2 regions of the Pedococcus aerophilus genome follow, and region 2 is predicted to be linked to the other one. Evidence: predicted binding sites of a transcription regulator. Region 2 holds the regulator's gene; the other holds the start of a gene.
The links. The regulator Rex, encoded in region 2, represses fermentation and respiration genes when NADH is low (regulators of the CRP and FNR family bind a similar motif). The targets are predictions, from matches to a motif close to CTTGTGAANNNNTTCACAAG.
Positions count from the first base shown of each region.

Region 1: a site for Rex is predicted at 2,567-2,586, ahead of ABD286_RS05370 (Cg1360 family ATP-synthase-associated protein). Genes of this name have one in related genera too.

Region 1 covers NZ_BAAARN010000001.1:1,145,020-1,152,005, forward strand. Annotated here, with positions in the region: gene ABD286_RS05350 (F0F1 ATP synthase subunit delta) at 1-72, opposite strand, end outside; gene ABD286_RS05355 (F0F1 ATP synthase subunit B) at 72-647, opposite strand; gene atpE (ATP synthase F0 subunit C) at 700-909, opposite strand; gene atpB (F0F1 ATP synthase subunit A) at 1,010-1,843, opposite strand; gene ABD286_RS05370 (Cg1360 family ATP-synthase-associated protein) at 2,004-2,498, opposite strand; gene ABD286_RS05375 (GNAT family N-acetyltransferase) at 2,650-3,270, shown strand; gene ABD286_RS05380 (MraY family glycosyltransferase) at 3,303-4,418, opposite strand; gene ABD286_RS05385 (serine hydroxymethyltransferase) at 4,446-5,729, opposite strand; gene ABD286_RS05390 (L-threonylcarbamoyladenylate synthase) at 5,726-6,586, opposite strand; gene ABD286_RS05395 (NADPH-dependent F420 reductase) at 6,633-6,986, opposite strand, start outside; gene prmC (peptide chain release factor N(5)-glutamine methyltransferase) at 6,959-6,986, opposite strand, start outside.
Region 2 covers NZ_BAAARN010000001.1:1,602,083-1,609,068, forward strand. Annotated here, with positions in the region: gene ABD286_RS07610 (bifunctional uroporphyrinogen-III C-methyltransferase/uroporphyrinogen-III synthase) at 1-1,050, opposite strand, end outside; gene hemC (hydroxymethylbilane synthase) at 1,047-2,162, opposite strand; gene ABD286_RS07620 (glutamyl-tRNA reductase) at 2,159-3,466, opposite strand; gene ABD286_RS07625 (redox-sensing transcriptional repressor Rex) at 3,463-4,155, opposite strand; gene ABD286_RS07630 (glutaredoxin family protein) at 4,315-4,584, opposite strand; gene ABD286_RS07635 (sigma-70 family RNA polymerase sigma factor) at 4,922-5,617, shown strand; gene ABD286_RS07640 (DUF5667 domain-containing protein) at 5,762-6,986, shown strand, end outside.

The DNA of each region.
Region 1 (6,986 bases), 460 kb from region 2:
CGTCCCCGCGGAGAGCGCGGCCTCGAGGGCCGTGCTCCCGGCGATGGCGGAGGCGCGCGAAGAACCACGCATCAGGCGCCCTCTCCGACCTTCTCGGGCTGGACCTGTCCAGACTCGAGCTCGGCGAGGAAGCGGTCGACGATGCCACGCTGGCGGGCCTCGTCCTCGAGGGACTCACCGACGATGCGGCTGGCCAGGTCGGTCGACAGGCGACCCACCTCTGCACGCAGGGAGACGACGGCCTGCTGGCGCTCCGCCTCGATCTGCTTGTGCGCGGCCTCGGTGATGCGAGCCGCCTCGGTCTGCGCGTGACCGCGCATCTCCACGACGATCGCCGCACCCTGCTCGCGAGCCTCCTCGCGGATGCGCGCGGCCTCGGCGCGAGCCTCGGCCAGCTGGGCCTGGTACTGCTCCAGGGCAGCCTGGGCCTGCTGCTGGGCCTCTTCGGCCTGCTGCATACCGCCCTCGATGGCGGCGGTCCGCTCGGCGTACAGCTCCTCCATGCGCGGGACGACCTTGGTCTTGTACAACCAGTACAAGATCCCGAAGGAGATCAGCCCGACGATCATCTCGGCGGGGTGCGGGAGCAGCGGGAACCCCGAGGGGAAACCCACGCCTTCAGCGGCGACTACGGATGCGAGTGACACGTCGCTTCCTATCTGTTGGAGCTCGGGCAGGGGGATGACGACTCGGTGGAGGTCAGCCCTGGAAGACGAACGCGAAGACCAGACCCAGGATGGCCAGGGCCTCGGTGATCGCCATGCCGGTGAAGGCGATGGTCTGGAGCATTCCGCGAGCCTCGGGCTGACGCGCGACGCCGTTGATGTAGGCGGCGAAGATCAGACCGACACCGATGCCGGGGCCGATCGCGGCGAGGCCGTATCCGAGGTAGGCAATGTCGCCAGTCATGTCTGTGTTCCTTTCGGTGGCACCGGGACCGCTTCCCGGTGTCGGGGGTGTGGATATTCAGGTGGTGCACGCGAGGCCTGTGGCCTCGACGGTCGAACGGCTAGTGGTGCTCGGACACCGCGTCCGAGATGTACAGCGCCGCAAGCAGGGTGAAGATGAACGCCTGCAGGAACTCGATGAGGAGCTCGAAGAACGTCATGCCGATCGAGAACCCGAAGGCGAGGACGCCCGAGAAGTTCAGGAAGAGGTTGCTGCCGTGCAGCAGGAGGTACTCGCCGCCGAGGATGAAGACCAGCAGCATGAGGTGACCCGCCAGCATGTTGCCGAACAGTCGCAGCGCGAGCGTCAGCGGGCGGATGACGAAGTAGGTGAGGAACTCCAGGACGAACAGGATCGGCTTGAGCCAGCCGGGCAGGCCCGGGGGGATCAGGGACTTGAAGTACGGGAGGACGCCGTGCTTACGACGGATCGCGACCGTGTGGTAGACGACGTAGACGATCAGCGTGAGCACGATCGGGATGCCGACCCGGCTCATCGTCGGGAACTGCACGAACGGGATGATCCCGAAGAGGTTGTTCAGGAGGATCATCGTGAACAAGGTGAACAGCAGCGGCACGAACTGCATGAAGTCCTTGGTGCCGATGATGTCGCGGCCGATGGTGTTGCGCACGAAGTTGTACGCCCCCTCGGCCATGAACTGCGTCTTGCCGGGGACGACGGTCATCTTGCGCGACACCGAGACGAAGAACCAGCCCAGGATGCCCACCGAGATCAGCAGCACCAGCGCAGGACGGGTGAGCACCCACGGGCCGGTTCCGTCGAACGGCACCACCGGCCACCAGAAGTCGGCGACGCCGGGGGTCTCGAACCCGCCTTCGCCTCCTGCGGCCACGAGGTTCGCGACCAGGTCCGCAGACACCATGTTTGGGCTCACTGCCTCTCCTCGAATGAACTGACGATCAACCCGAGCACCCCGAGGACTTCACGGTCGGTGCGGGACAACCGGGACGAACGCATGCTCGACGCCGGCTCGGCGCAGAACGGTAGGTACGCTACCCGACTCCATGACCGGGGGGCGACGCGGGACCTTGCGGTCACTGGCCCTCTCCCGTCGTCGTGGTCCGGGGGGTCTGGTCCGCGGGCGACCCGGGGGTCGGGGCGCCCTCTGCGGGGGTGTCGTAGACGGGCACGCGGGCGTTGCGCCACGCGCGCATCTGGGCCACCTGCCAGGTGACGACGGCGACCAGCATCGCGATGCCGGCGGCACGGCTGTCGAGGCTGTCGACGCGGCGGGCGACGACGAGGACCCCGAGCAGGACCAGCACCTGGGCGAAGTACACGCTCATGCCCACGGCCATGAACAGGACGGGGTTCTTGTCCTTGACGACCTTGTCCATGACCAGCAGGCCCGAGGCGAAGAACACGACGGCGATGACGACGCCGACGACGGCGGACAGCCCCCCGTCCACACCGCGCACGAGTGCCAGCACGACCGAGGTCACCAACCCCACGACGAGAGTGGGGACCAGGGATCCGCGCAAGGTCGCGCTGAACGGGTAGGAACCCGTCTGGGCGCTCTGCTGCGTCATCGATGGCCTGCCTGATCGTCGGGGCTGGACTGCCTGGCGAAAGGGTTGGTCACACCCGTCTGTGGGCGCTTGTGAAAGGTATCACAAGCGCTTCCGGCCACCAAAGCCGCCTCGTCCGGGACCGGGCCGGTGCCGCCGCTAGCCTGCCGGGATGAGTGCCACCCTGCCCACCGGCGTCCCACTGGTCGGTCGCCACGTGCGCCTCGACCCCGTCCGCCCGGAGGACGCCGAGGGCCTGCACGTGGTCCACAGCGACCCGGTCGTCTACACGCAGGGCTACGTCATGGCGGCCCCTCCCCCGGACCTCGCGGCGACGCAGGCGTGGGTCGCGGCGGCGATCGCGGCACGCGGAGCCGGCCGCACGGCATACACGGTCCGGCTCACCGGGGTCGGCGGGCTGGGTGACGCGGGCACGGTCGTGGGCACCACGTCGCTGGGCGACGTCGACGTCGTCAACGAGCGCGCCCACATCGGCTGGACTCTCTACGGCTCGCGCTGGTGGGGCACCGCGGTGAACCCCGAGTGCAAGCTCCTGCTGCTCGGGCACGCCTTCGAGCTGGGGTTCGGGCGGGTCAAGATCCAGACCGACGCCGTGAACACCCGCTCGCAGGCCGCGATCGCCAGGCTCGGCGCCACCCGCGAGGGGGTGCTGCGCCGGCACACGAGGCGCGCCGACGGGACGTTCCGCGACACGGTGGTCTTCAGCATCCTCGCCGACGAGTGGCCGACGGTCCGCGAAGGGCTCGAGGCACGGCTGCTCCAGACCGGCTGACACCATCGCCGCAGCCGGGGTGGGAGGTGCGGCTACAGGACGCGCCGGGCCCGCCCGCCCGCGGGCGCCCACTGCGGCAGCCACACGGTGAGGACGCCGACGAGGAGCACCGCCCCGAGGACACCCCCGGCCGCGACCCACGGCTCGAGGAAGATGAAGCTCACGGCACCCAGGGCCGCGACCGCCGCCCACAGCCACAGCAGCAGCACCGCCCGACGGTGCCCGTGGCCGATCTGCAGCATCCGGTGGTGCAGGTGCTGCTTGTCCGGGCTCCAGGGCCGCTCCCCCCTCGCCGTGCGGCGCACCACGGCGAGCAGGATGTCGACCAGGGGCAGCAGGATGATCGCGCCGGGGACGACGAGCGGCAGCAGCGTCGCGGCGACGGGGTTCGTGCTCACCTGCGAGGGGGTGACGTTGCCCGTGGTGGAGATCGTCGCCGCGGCCAGCAGCAGGCCGAGGAGCAGCGCCCCCGAGTCCCCCATGAACAACCGGGCCGGGTGGTAGTTGTGCGGCAGGAAGCCCAGGCAGCAGCCGATCAGGGCGGCGGAGATGAACGTCGCCGAGGAGAACACGTTCGGCGGGTCGAAGGTGCGCGAGATGCCGTAGCTGTAGATGAAGAACGCCGAGGCGGCGATGACGACGACCCCCGCCGCGAGTCCGTCGAGCCCGTCGATGAAGTTCACGGCGTTGGTGAACACGACGACGGCGAACACCGTGAGCCCCACCATGAAGGGCTCGGGCAGCACCGTCACCCCGCCGATCGGCAGCTGGAACAACATCACCCCGCTGAACGCCATGATCCCGGCGGCGATCATCTGCCCACCCAGCTTGGTCAGCCAGTCGAGCTCACGCACGTCGTCGATCGCCCCGAGCAGGCAGACGATCCCAGCGCCGAGCAGCGTCCCCTTGAGCTCGGGACCGAGGGCGAAGACCTGACCGAGGTAGGGCAGCTGGCTGGCCGCGAGCATCGAGGCCGCGAACCCCAGGAAGATCGCCACCCCGCCCAGGCGCGGGATCGGCGTCGAGTGGACGTCACGGTCGCGCACCGGGGTGAAGGCCCCGGTGCGCACGGCGATGGCACGCATGAGCGGCGTCGCGGCATACGTGATCACCGCGGCGACCATCAGGACGAGGAGGTACTCGCGCACTCAGGCGCCTCTCGGGTGGGTCGGGACTCAGCCTCGAGGGTATGCCGGGAACCTGGTCACGAGGTCCGTCACGCCCGCGCGGACCTCCTTGGAGACCGCGTGCTCGGGGTCGGCGTCGCCCTCGATGACGGCCTTGGCGATGAGGTCGGCGACGGTGCGCATCTCGTCGGTACCCATGCCCTGGGTGGTGACGCACGGGGTGCCGACACGGATGCCGCTGGCGATGTTGGGCTTCTGCGGGTCGAACGGGATGGCGTTCTTGTTGAGGACGATGCCGGCACCGTCGGCCCGGGCTTCGGCGTCGGCACCGGTCACGCCCACACCCTGGAGGTCGTGCAGCGACAGGTGGGTGTCGGTGCCGCCGGTGGTCGGACGGATCCCCTTCTCCCCCAAGGACGTCGCGAGGACCTTGGCGTTCTCGATGACCTGCTTGGCGTAGGTCTGGTACTCCGGCGTCGCGCACTCCTTGAAGTTCACGGCCTTGGCCGCGATGGTGTGCATCTGCGGGCCACCCTGCATCATCGGGAAGACGGCCTTGTCGAGCTTGGCCTGGTGCTCGGCCTTGCAGACGAGCGCACCGGAGCGCGGGCCGCGCAGGACCTTGTGGGTCGTGAAGGTGACGACGTCGGCGTGGGGCACCGGGCTCGGGATCGCCTTGCCGGCGACGAGTCCGATGAAGTGCGCGGCGTCGACCCAGAAGATGGCGCCGATCTCGTCGGCCAGCTTCCGGAAGAACTCGAAGTCGATGAGACGCGGGATCGCCGAACCGCCGGCAAGGATCACCTTGGGTCGGTGCTCCTTGGCGAGGCGCTCGACCTCGGCGTAGTCGATGTCCTCGGTCTCGCGGTCGACGCCGTAGTGCACGGCGTTGAACCACTTGCCGGAGAAGGAGACCTTGGTGCCGTGGGTGAGGTGGCCACCCATGGGCAGCGCCATCGCGAGGATGGTGTCGCCGGGCGACATGAACGCGCCGTAGACCGCCTGGTTGGCACTCGCGCCGGAGTGCGGCTGGACGTTCGCGTGGTCGGCACCGAACAGCGTCTTGCACCGCTCGATGGCCAGCGTCTCGGCCTTGTCGACCTCGGAGCACCCGCCGTAGTAGCGCCGCCCGGGGTAGCCCTCGGCGTACTTGTTGGACAACGTGGAGCCGAGCGCGGTCAGCACCTCGGGGCTCGACATGTTCTCCGACGCGATGAGCTGCAGTCCGCCGCGGATGCGGTCGAGCTCGGAGACGAGGACCCCTGCGATCTCCGGGTCGAAGGACTCCAGGGCACCGAAGTCGGAGCCGTAGAAGGTGTCGCTCTGGGTCATCGGGTCTCTCCTGGGTGGTCGGCGGAGGTGCGCTCGGCGGTCGGATCCGCGGGCAACTCTAGGGCCTGCGTCGGCTCCGTCCCCGGGGTGTCCGGCGTCGGTGCGAGCGCGTCGACGCGCAGCGGCTGGGGCTCGTCGTCGGACTCCGCGGGCTCGGCAGGCTCGGGCTCGGGCTCGGGCTCGGCAGGCTCGGCGGACTCGGGCTCGGCAGGCTCGGCAGGCTCGGCGGGGTGCAGGACGGCGTCGATCTGCTGCTGCGTGACCGCCCCTGCGCGCAGGACCTCGGGCTCCGAACCCGTGCAGTCGATGATGGTCGACACCTCGCTGCTCGTCGTCGGCCCCGCGTCGAGGTACACGGCGACCGAGGCCCCGAGCTGGGCCGCGGCGTCGGTGATGGTGGTGGCCGGCGGCTGACCCGTCAGGTTGGCGCTGGTCACCGCCATCGGCCCCACCTCGCTGAGCAGCGCGAGGGCGGTGTCGTCCTGCGGCATGCGCACCGCGACGGTCCCGTTGGTGTCTCCGAGGTCCCACATGAGCGAGGACTGTGCCTTGAACACCAGGGTCAGCGGTCCGGGCCAGAACTCACGGATGAGGTCGCGCGCCCACGCCGGGATGTCGGTGGCCAGGCCGTCGACGGTGCGGACGCTCGGCACGAGGACGGGGGGCGGCATCTCGCGCCCGCGGCCCTTGGCCGCGAGGACGGAGGCGACGGCCTCGGCGGAGAAGGCGTCGGCGCCGATGCCGTAGACGGTGTCCGTCGGCAGGACCACGACGCCGCCGTCGCGGACGACCTCAACGGCGGCAGCGATCCCCTCGGCGCGCCCGGACTCGGTGGTGCAGTCGTACACAGGGCTCATGCCCGCCAGCGTAGTTGTGCTCACCCCATCCGGACGCGCCGGTCGATCAGCGGACGATCTTGAAGTTGATCATCCTCGTCTCGAGGGCCCCCATGAGGCGCAGCCACACCGGCAGCAGCATCTCGGTGCCACGGGCGGTGCTGAGGTCGCCGAGGTCGATGACATCGGTGTGGCCGAAGCTCTCGAGCAGCTCGGCCACCACGGCCTTGGCGTCCTGGTGGTCACCGGAGACGAACACCGAGGTCGACTCGCCGAGGCCGGCGGGACGCACCATGAGCTCGGCGGTGAGGGTGTTGAGCGACTTCACGACCCTGGCCTGCGGGAACTCGCGCTGGATCTGCTCCAGCGACGAGCTGACCTCCGGCAGGTCGATCAGGCGCGGACGGCCACCGTCGCGCGG
Region 2 (6,986 bases):
GGCGAACGCGCGGGCGTCGAGCCCGAACTCCTCGAACTTCTCGCGCACCGCCTTGACGGCGTTGACCGAGGTGAAGCCGATCCACTCGTAGCGGCCGGTGACCAGGCCCTTGACCGCGCGCTCCATCTGCTGGGGCGTGCGCGGCGGCTCGACGCTGATCGTCGGGACGACCTCGGCGGTGGCGCCGTAGGACTCCAGGCGCGAGATCGTCGAGCCCGACTGCTCCTTGGTGCGCGGGACGAGGACGTTCCAGCCGAACAGCGGCTTGGTCTCGAACCACGACAGCTGCTCGCGCAGCGCCACCGTGGAGCCGACGACCGCGAGGGCCGGGAACTCGACCGTCTTCATGACCTTGGCGACCTCGCCCAGGGTCGTGACGCGCGTCGACTGGCGGATCGTCGTGCCGCGCTCGGTCAGGGCGACCGGGCTGGACTCCGACCGACCGGCGGCGAGCAGCTTGCCGAGTGCCGTCGTGAGGTCGTCCGGCGCACCGAGGAGCACCACGGTGACCGACTCCGTCGCAGAGGCGGACCAGTCGACCGAGCGGTCGTTCGCGGCGATGACGTGCACGGCCGGGGAGCTGCTCGAGGTGAGCGGGATGCCGGCATAGGCCGGGACGGCCGAGACGGCGCTGACGCCGGGGACGATGTCGAACCCGATGCCGGCCTTCTGGCAGGCCAGGGCCTCCTCGGCCAGGCCGTTGAAGGTGCCCGGGTCGCCGTCCATGAGGCGGACGACCAGTCCACCGTTGGCGGCCTTGGCCGCCTTGACGACGAGCTTGGCGCGCATGGCGTGGGTCAGCGGCTGGCCGTGGTCGCCGTGTCCGGCGTCGACGACCTCGACACCCTCGGGGCAGTAACGGGCGACGACCTCCTCGCGGGCGACCTGGTCGATGACGACGACGTCGGCCTTGGCGAGGAACTCCACCGAACGCACGGTCATGAGGCCGGCGTCGCCGGGACCGGCGCCGACGAAGGCGACGCGACCTGCCGGGCGGGAGTTCTGGCGGGGGGTCTTGGTGGTGGGCTCTGTCGAGCGCGTGGGGCTCACGTGGCACGCTCCGTGCTGTCGTTTTCTGGGCGGCGGTCGGGGGCGGCGAGCGGAGGTGCTCCGTTCGCCCCGGGTGGGTCGGGGGGCCAGCTGTGGCCGGACGCGCGGGGGCGCGTGGCCGACTGGTCCCCGGCGGGAGCCGGTGGTCGTTCCTCGGGCTCGCCGAGCACGTCGGCACCGTCCTTGAGCAGGACGGCAGCCAGGCGGTGGCCGAGGGAGGGGGCGTCGGTGACGGGTCCGACGAGCGAGCGGCGCAGGTCCACGGAGCCGTCGACCGACCCGACGAAGGCACGCAGCGACAGCTCGAGGCCGTCCTCGCCCTCCACCACCTCGGCGAGGGCGCCGACGGGCGCGGAGCAGCCGGCCTCCAGCGCGGCGAGGACGGCGCGCTCGGCGGTCACGCAGGCACGGGTGTCGGCGTCGTCGAGGACGGCGAGCGCGGCTCGCGTGGTCTCGTCGTCCGCGCGGCACTCGACGGCCAGGGCGCCCTGCCCGGGGGCGGGCAGCATCTGGAGGGGGTCGATGGACTCGGTGGCGTCGTCGAGCCGGCCGAGCCGCGCCAGGCCGGCGCGGGCCAGGACCACGGCGTCGAGGGAGCCGTCGTGGACCATGGCGATGCGGGTGTCGACGTTGCCGCGGATGTCCTTGAAGGACAAGCCCATCCCGAGCGCGGCCAGCTGGGCGACGCGACGCGGGGACCCGGTGCCGACGACGGCGCCCTCCCCCAGCTCGCCGAGCGTGCGCCCGTCGGTGGCGACGAGCACGTCGCGCGGGTCCTCGCGGACGGGCACGGCGGCGATGGTCAGCCCCGGCTCGGGCGCGGTGGGCAGGTCCTTGAGCGAGTGGACGGCGAAGTCCACCTCGCCGGCGAGCAGGGCGCGGCGCAGGGCAGCCGCGAAGACGCCCGTCCCGCCGAGGCTAGACAACGACGCGGTCGAGGTGTCGCCCTCGGTGACGATGGTGACCAGGTCGACGGTGTGGCCCTGGGCGCGCAGCTGGTCGGCCACCCAGGAGGACTGGGTCGTGGCGAGGGCGCTGCGGCGGGTGCCCAGGCGCAGGGTCAGCGGCTGTGCCGCCTTGCGGACGGTGGAGTATGCGGTCGCGGCGCTCACGGCATACCTCCCCGCTCCGGGGGCACGGACGCGGTGGCGGCCTCGCCGGGACGCAGGTCGAACAGCTCGCGCAGGGCCTGGGCGTACCCGTCGCCGTGGCCACCCACGGCGAGCTCCTTCACGCGGACCGTCGGGGTGTGCAGCAGCTTCTCGACGATGCGGTGCACGGCGAGCTGGACCTCGGCCCGCTCGGTGTCGTCGAGGTCGGGCAGCCGCTGCTCGAGGCGGGAGAGCTCGCCGGCGACGACGTCGGCGGCGTGCGAGCGCAGCGCGGCGACGGTGGGGGCGACGGTCTCGGCGGCGCGCGACGTGAGGTAGGACGCGACCTCGCCGATGACGAGGTCGGCGACCTGCTGCACCTCGCTGGAGGTCGCACCACCGGACAGGTCTGCGCCCAGGGAGGCGAGGCCGGCGAGGCTGACGCCGTTGAGGGAGTCCACCTCGGGGGCCACGTCGTGCGGCAGGGCGAGGTCGACGTAGGCCTGCGGGCGGCCGGCGCGCAGCACCTGGGCGTCGGCGGCGCCGGCGAGGTCCACGACCACCCCGGTCGACCCGGTGCAGGAGATGACGACGTCGGCGCCGGCCAGCGCGCGGTGGAGCTCGTCGAGCGGGCGGGCCCGGCCGCCGGTGCGCTCGGCGAGGCGGACCGCCTTGGAGAGGGTGCGGTTGACGATCGTCAGCGACCGGGCGCCGCGACGCGCCACGGTCGTCGCGGCGAGCGAGCTCATGCCCCCGGCGCCGACGACCAGGACGTCAAGGCCGGACAGCGAGCCGAGGTCGCGCTCGGCGCGGGCCAGCCCCGCCTCGACGAGCGAGACGCTGACGGCGTCGATGCCGGTCTCGGTGTGGGCACGCTTGCCGACGCGCAGCGCCTGCTGGAAGAGGGTGTTGAGGGAGGGTCCGGCGTGGCCTGCCCGCTGCGCCTCGCGAAGGGAGGTCCGCATCTGCCCGAGGATCTGGGCCTCGCCGACCGCCATCGAGTCGAGCCCGCAGGCGACGGTGAAGGCGTGCGCGATGGCGCGGTCCTCGTAGTGGACGTAGAGGTGCTCGCGCAGCTCGTCGCGGGGCACCCCGGTGACCTCGGTGAGGGCATCGGTGATGTCGGTGACCGCGCCGTGGAAGGTGAGCGACTCGGCATACACCTCGGTGCGGTTGCACGTGGACACCACGGTGACCTCGGAGAGGTTGTCGCGGCCGAACAGGCTCGCGGCCAGCTCGGAACGGCCCGAGGCGTCGAGGGACATCGACTCGAGCAGCGGCAAAGGCGCGGTGTGGTGGGACAGTCCGAGGACTACCAGGCTCATCGGGACACCGCCTTGGCGACGGTGTCGAGCGCACCCTGAGCGGCGAGCGACTTGCGCTGCTCGTGGAAGGCGAGGATCTGCAGCTCGGTGGAGAGGTCGACCTTGCGGACGTCGACGCCCTCGGGGACGACGAGGACGCACGGAGCGAAGTTGAGGATGGAGCGCACCCCGGCGCCGACGAGCTGGTCGCAGACCGACTGGGCCGACGCCGCGGGCGTCGCGATGACGCCGATGGCCAGGCCCTGGTCGGTGACGAGGGAGGGCAGCGCGTCCATGGGCTGCACCGGCAGGCCCGCGATCTCCTGCTCGTGCAGGGCGGTGTCCTGGTCCAGCAGGGCGACGACGCGGAAGCCGCGCGTCGCGAACCCGCTGTAGGCGGCGAGCGCGTGCCCGAGGTTGCCCATGCCGACGATGGCCACGGGCCAGTCCTGGGTGAGGCCGAGCTCGCGGGAGATCTGGTAGGCGAGGTGGTCGACCTCGTAGCCGACACCGCGGACGCCGTAGGAACCGAGGTGCGACAGGTCCTTGCGCAGCTTGGCGCTACGGACTCCCGCGGCAGCCGCCAGCTCCTCGGAGGAGACCGAGGTGATCCCTCGCTCGGCGAAGCCCGTCAGGGCGCGCAGGTACTCCGGCAACCGTGCCACCGTGGCGTCGGGGATGCCCCGACGAGCGCTCGGGTCGGCAGACAACGTCTTCTCCGGCTCCTTCGTGTTGCAGGGTCCGCACCTGGCTGACGCGGGCTGCCTGCATGGCAGATTACGCCTTTGTGAACTGATGCACAAAGTCACAAGCAGCCGTCTCACGGGCGGCGTGAGCCAGGTCACCAGGCCCGCCACGAGCCCGTGACGTCAACCGCGCAGCGCCGCCCGGAGCCGCGCCTCGTCGACCCGCCAGTAGTCGTGCTGGCGCCCGTCCACGAAGGTCACGGGGATCTGCTCGCCGTACTCCGCCATCAGGGCGGGGTCGTCGAGCACCGACTCCTCCCACCACCCGACGCCGAGGTCTGCTGCCACACGGGCGATCACGGCACGCGCGTCGTCGCACAGGTGGCAGCCGGGCTTCCCGAGGAGCCGCACACGAGGCGGCCTGCCGGTCTCGGTCGGGTCGTGGTCGGGCACCGGACCAGCGTATGCGGCCCGGGCCGGCCTGTTACCCCCTGCGGCGACGGCTGTGGGGCTACCCGTCGGTACCTGAGTTCCCGTGCGACGGGGTGCAGGTGCGTCCGGGTGTGGCGCAGGTCTCCTGACAAACGCCTCGATATCGGCAAAACTGTGCCGCCAGGAGGTCTCCCCCATCAGGAATCGCCCACGTCGTCGTGCCGCGGACCCGTTCGCGGTGCTGCGTGCTGCCCTCGCGCCGCCCTCGCCGGCAGCCGTGGGGTTCCCCGTCGGCGACGGGGTCGTTGCTGGGGGTGCGCGACCTGCCGCTGGCGTCCGGGCTCCGGTCGATCACGGGATGGGACCGGCCACCGCGCACTTCCTCGACCAGCTCCGGGTCGTCCTCAGCCTCGCCGGCGACGCCGGCACCATGGATGCCGGACCGGGCGGGTCCGGCACGGGCTCGGCGGCGCGGGCCGGCTTCGGCCCGGGCGAGGCGCCCCAGGACTTCGAGCGGATCAGCGCGCTCGTCGAGCTCGCGCAGCGGGGCGACGCCGAGGCGTTCGGGATGCTCTACGAACGCTACGTCGACGTGGTCTACCGCTACGTCTACGTCCGGGTCGGCGGTCAGCAGCTCGCCGAGGACATCACGTCCGAGACGTTCCTGCGCGCCCTGCGGCGGATGGACTCCTTCTCGTGGCAGGGCCGCGACATCGCAGCCTGGTTCATCACCATCGCCCGCAACCTCATCACCGACAACGCCAAGTCGGCCCGCTTCCGCATGGAGGTCACCACCGCCGACATGCTCGACGCCGACCGCAGCGTCGACGCCCCCGACCAGGAGGTGCTCGACCGGTTGCGCGACGAACGGCTGCTCACGGCGGTGAAGAACCTCAAGCCCGAGCAGGCCGAGTGCGTCGTGCTGCGTTTCCTCCAGGGCCTCACCCTGGCCGAGACGGCCAAGGTCCTCGGCAAGTCCGAGGGGGCGGTCAAGCAGCTCCAGCTGCGCGCCGTGCGGTCGCTGCACCGGGAGCTCGCCGATGCCGAGCTCTGAACCTGCCGTCGTCGTGGCGCGACGCCGCGGTGCGGCCCTCCGGACCGCGCTACCGACCGCCCTCGTCCCCTCGCGTAACTTCCGTCCCGCGACGTCGTTCTCAGCACAGAAGACCGCGACCGAGCTGGGGAGGGAGGTGTCGGCATGCCAGTCCTGAACCGTTCCGCTGACCGTTTCCAGCGCGCCCTCGAGGGAGAGCGCGTCGACGACCCCGGTGTCGTGACGCTGCTCGAGACCAGCCGGCGGCTCGGCGCCACCGGACCCCGGACCCCCGGGCCCGACCCCGACTTCGTGGCGGCCCTGCGCGTGCGCCTCATGGCCGAGGCCGACACGCTCCCCGCGCCCACCGCAGCCGCTGCCCGCGCAGCCACCGCTCGACGAGCCGCCACCCGGGTGACACCGGTGGTCGTGGTCGTCGGCCGGGGTCTGCCGCGAGCTCTCGCAGGCGCCGCGGCCTCTGCCCTGCTCGTCGGCGCCGTCGTCGGCGCCGCCTCCCGCTCGGCCGTCCCCGGTGAGTCGTTGTACCCCGTCAAGGGCTGGCTCGACGGGGTGGCCGTCCGCCTGTCCACCAGCGACTACGAGCGCGGCACGACGTACCTCGGACAGGCCCAGGAGCACATCTCGGACAGCCGGGCGCTGGCTGCCCGCAGCGAGCCCGACAGCCGCGACATCGACACCGCGCTGGGCGCCGCGGCCGAGTCGGTCCTCGGCGGTCAGCGCGCGCTCGACCGCGACTACGCCCGCACCGGCAACCCGCAGGCACTGCTGGCCCTGCGCGACTTCACGACCCGGGCGATCCCCCAGGTCGAGGCGCTCCGCACCGAGGTGCCGCCAGCATCGCTTCCGGCGCTGGGTCGTCTCGAGTCGCTGCTGCGCGAGTCGCAGGTCACCACGTCCCGACGGATCGCGGCCTGTGGCAGCCAGTGCGGCGAGGCTCTGACCACCGGGCTGGGGCCAGCGTCCCTGCCCGACGTCACGACGAGCTCCACGAGTGCGACATCGGGCGCCCCGCGACCCGGCACGGCCTCCGTCCCGGCCACGGCCGGCGGAGGCATCACCGTCCCCGACGCCCCGGTCACCGGTGGCGCAGGAGGCGGGGGCGCAGGGGCAGGCGTGGGCGGCAGCACGCCCACCCCGAGCGTGACGGCCGGGACGAGTGGGGCGACCATCGGGGCCGGCGGCGTCGGCGCGACCTTGTCGACCGGCGGTGCCACCGCCACGCTGCCCACCATCTCGGCCACCGTCCCCGTCCCCTCCGGGACCGTCTCGGTGCCGTTGCCCTCGGCGACCGTCGGCACCGGTGGCGTGACCGCGACCGTGCCCGGTTCGACGCTCGGGCCGGTCACCCTGCCGGGCGCCACCATCAAGC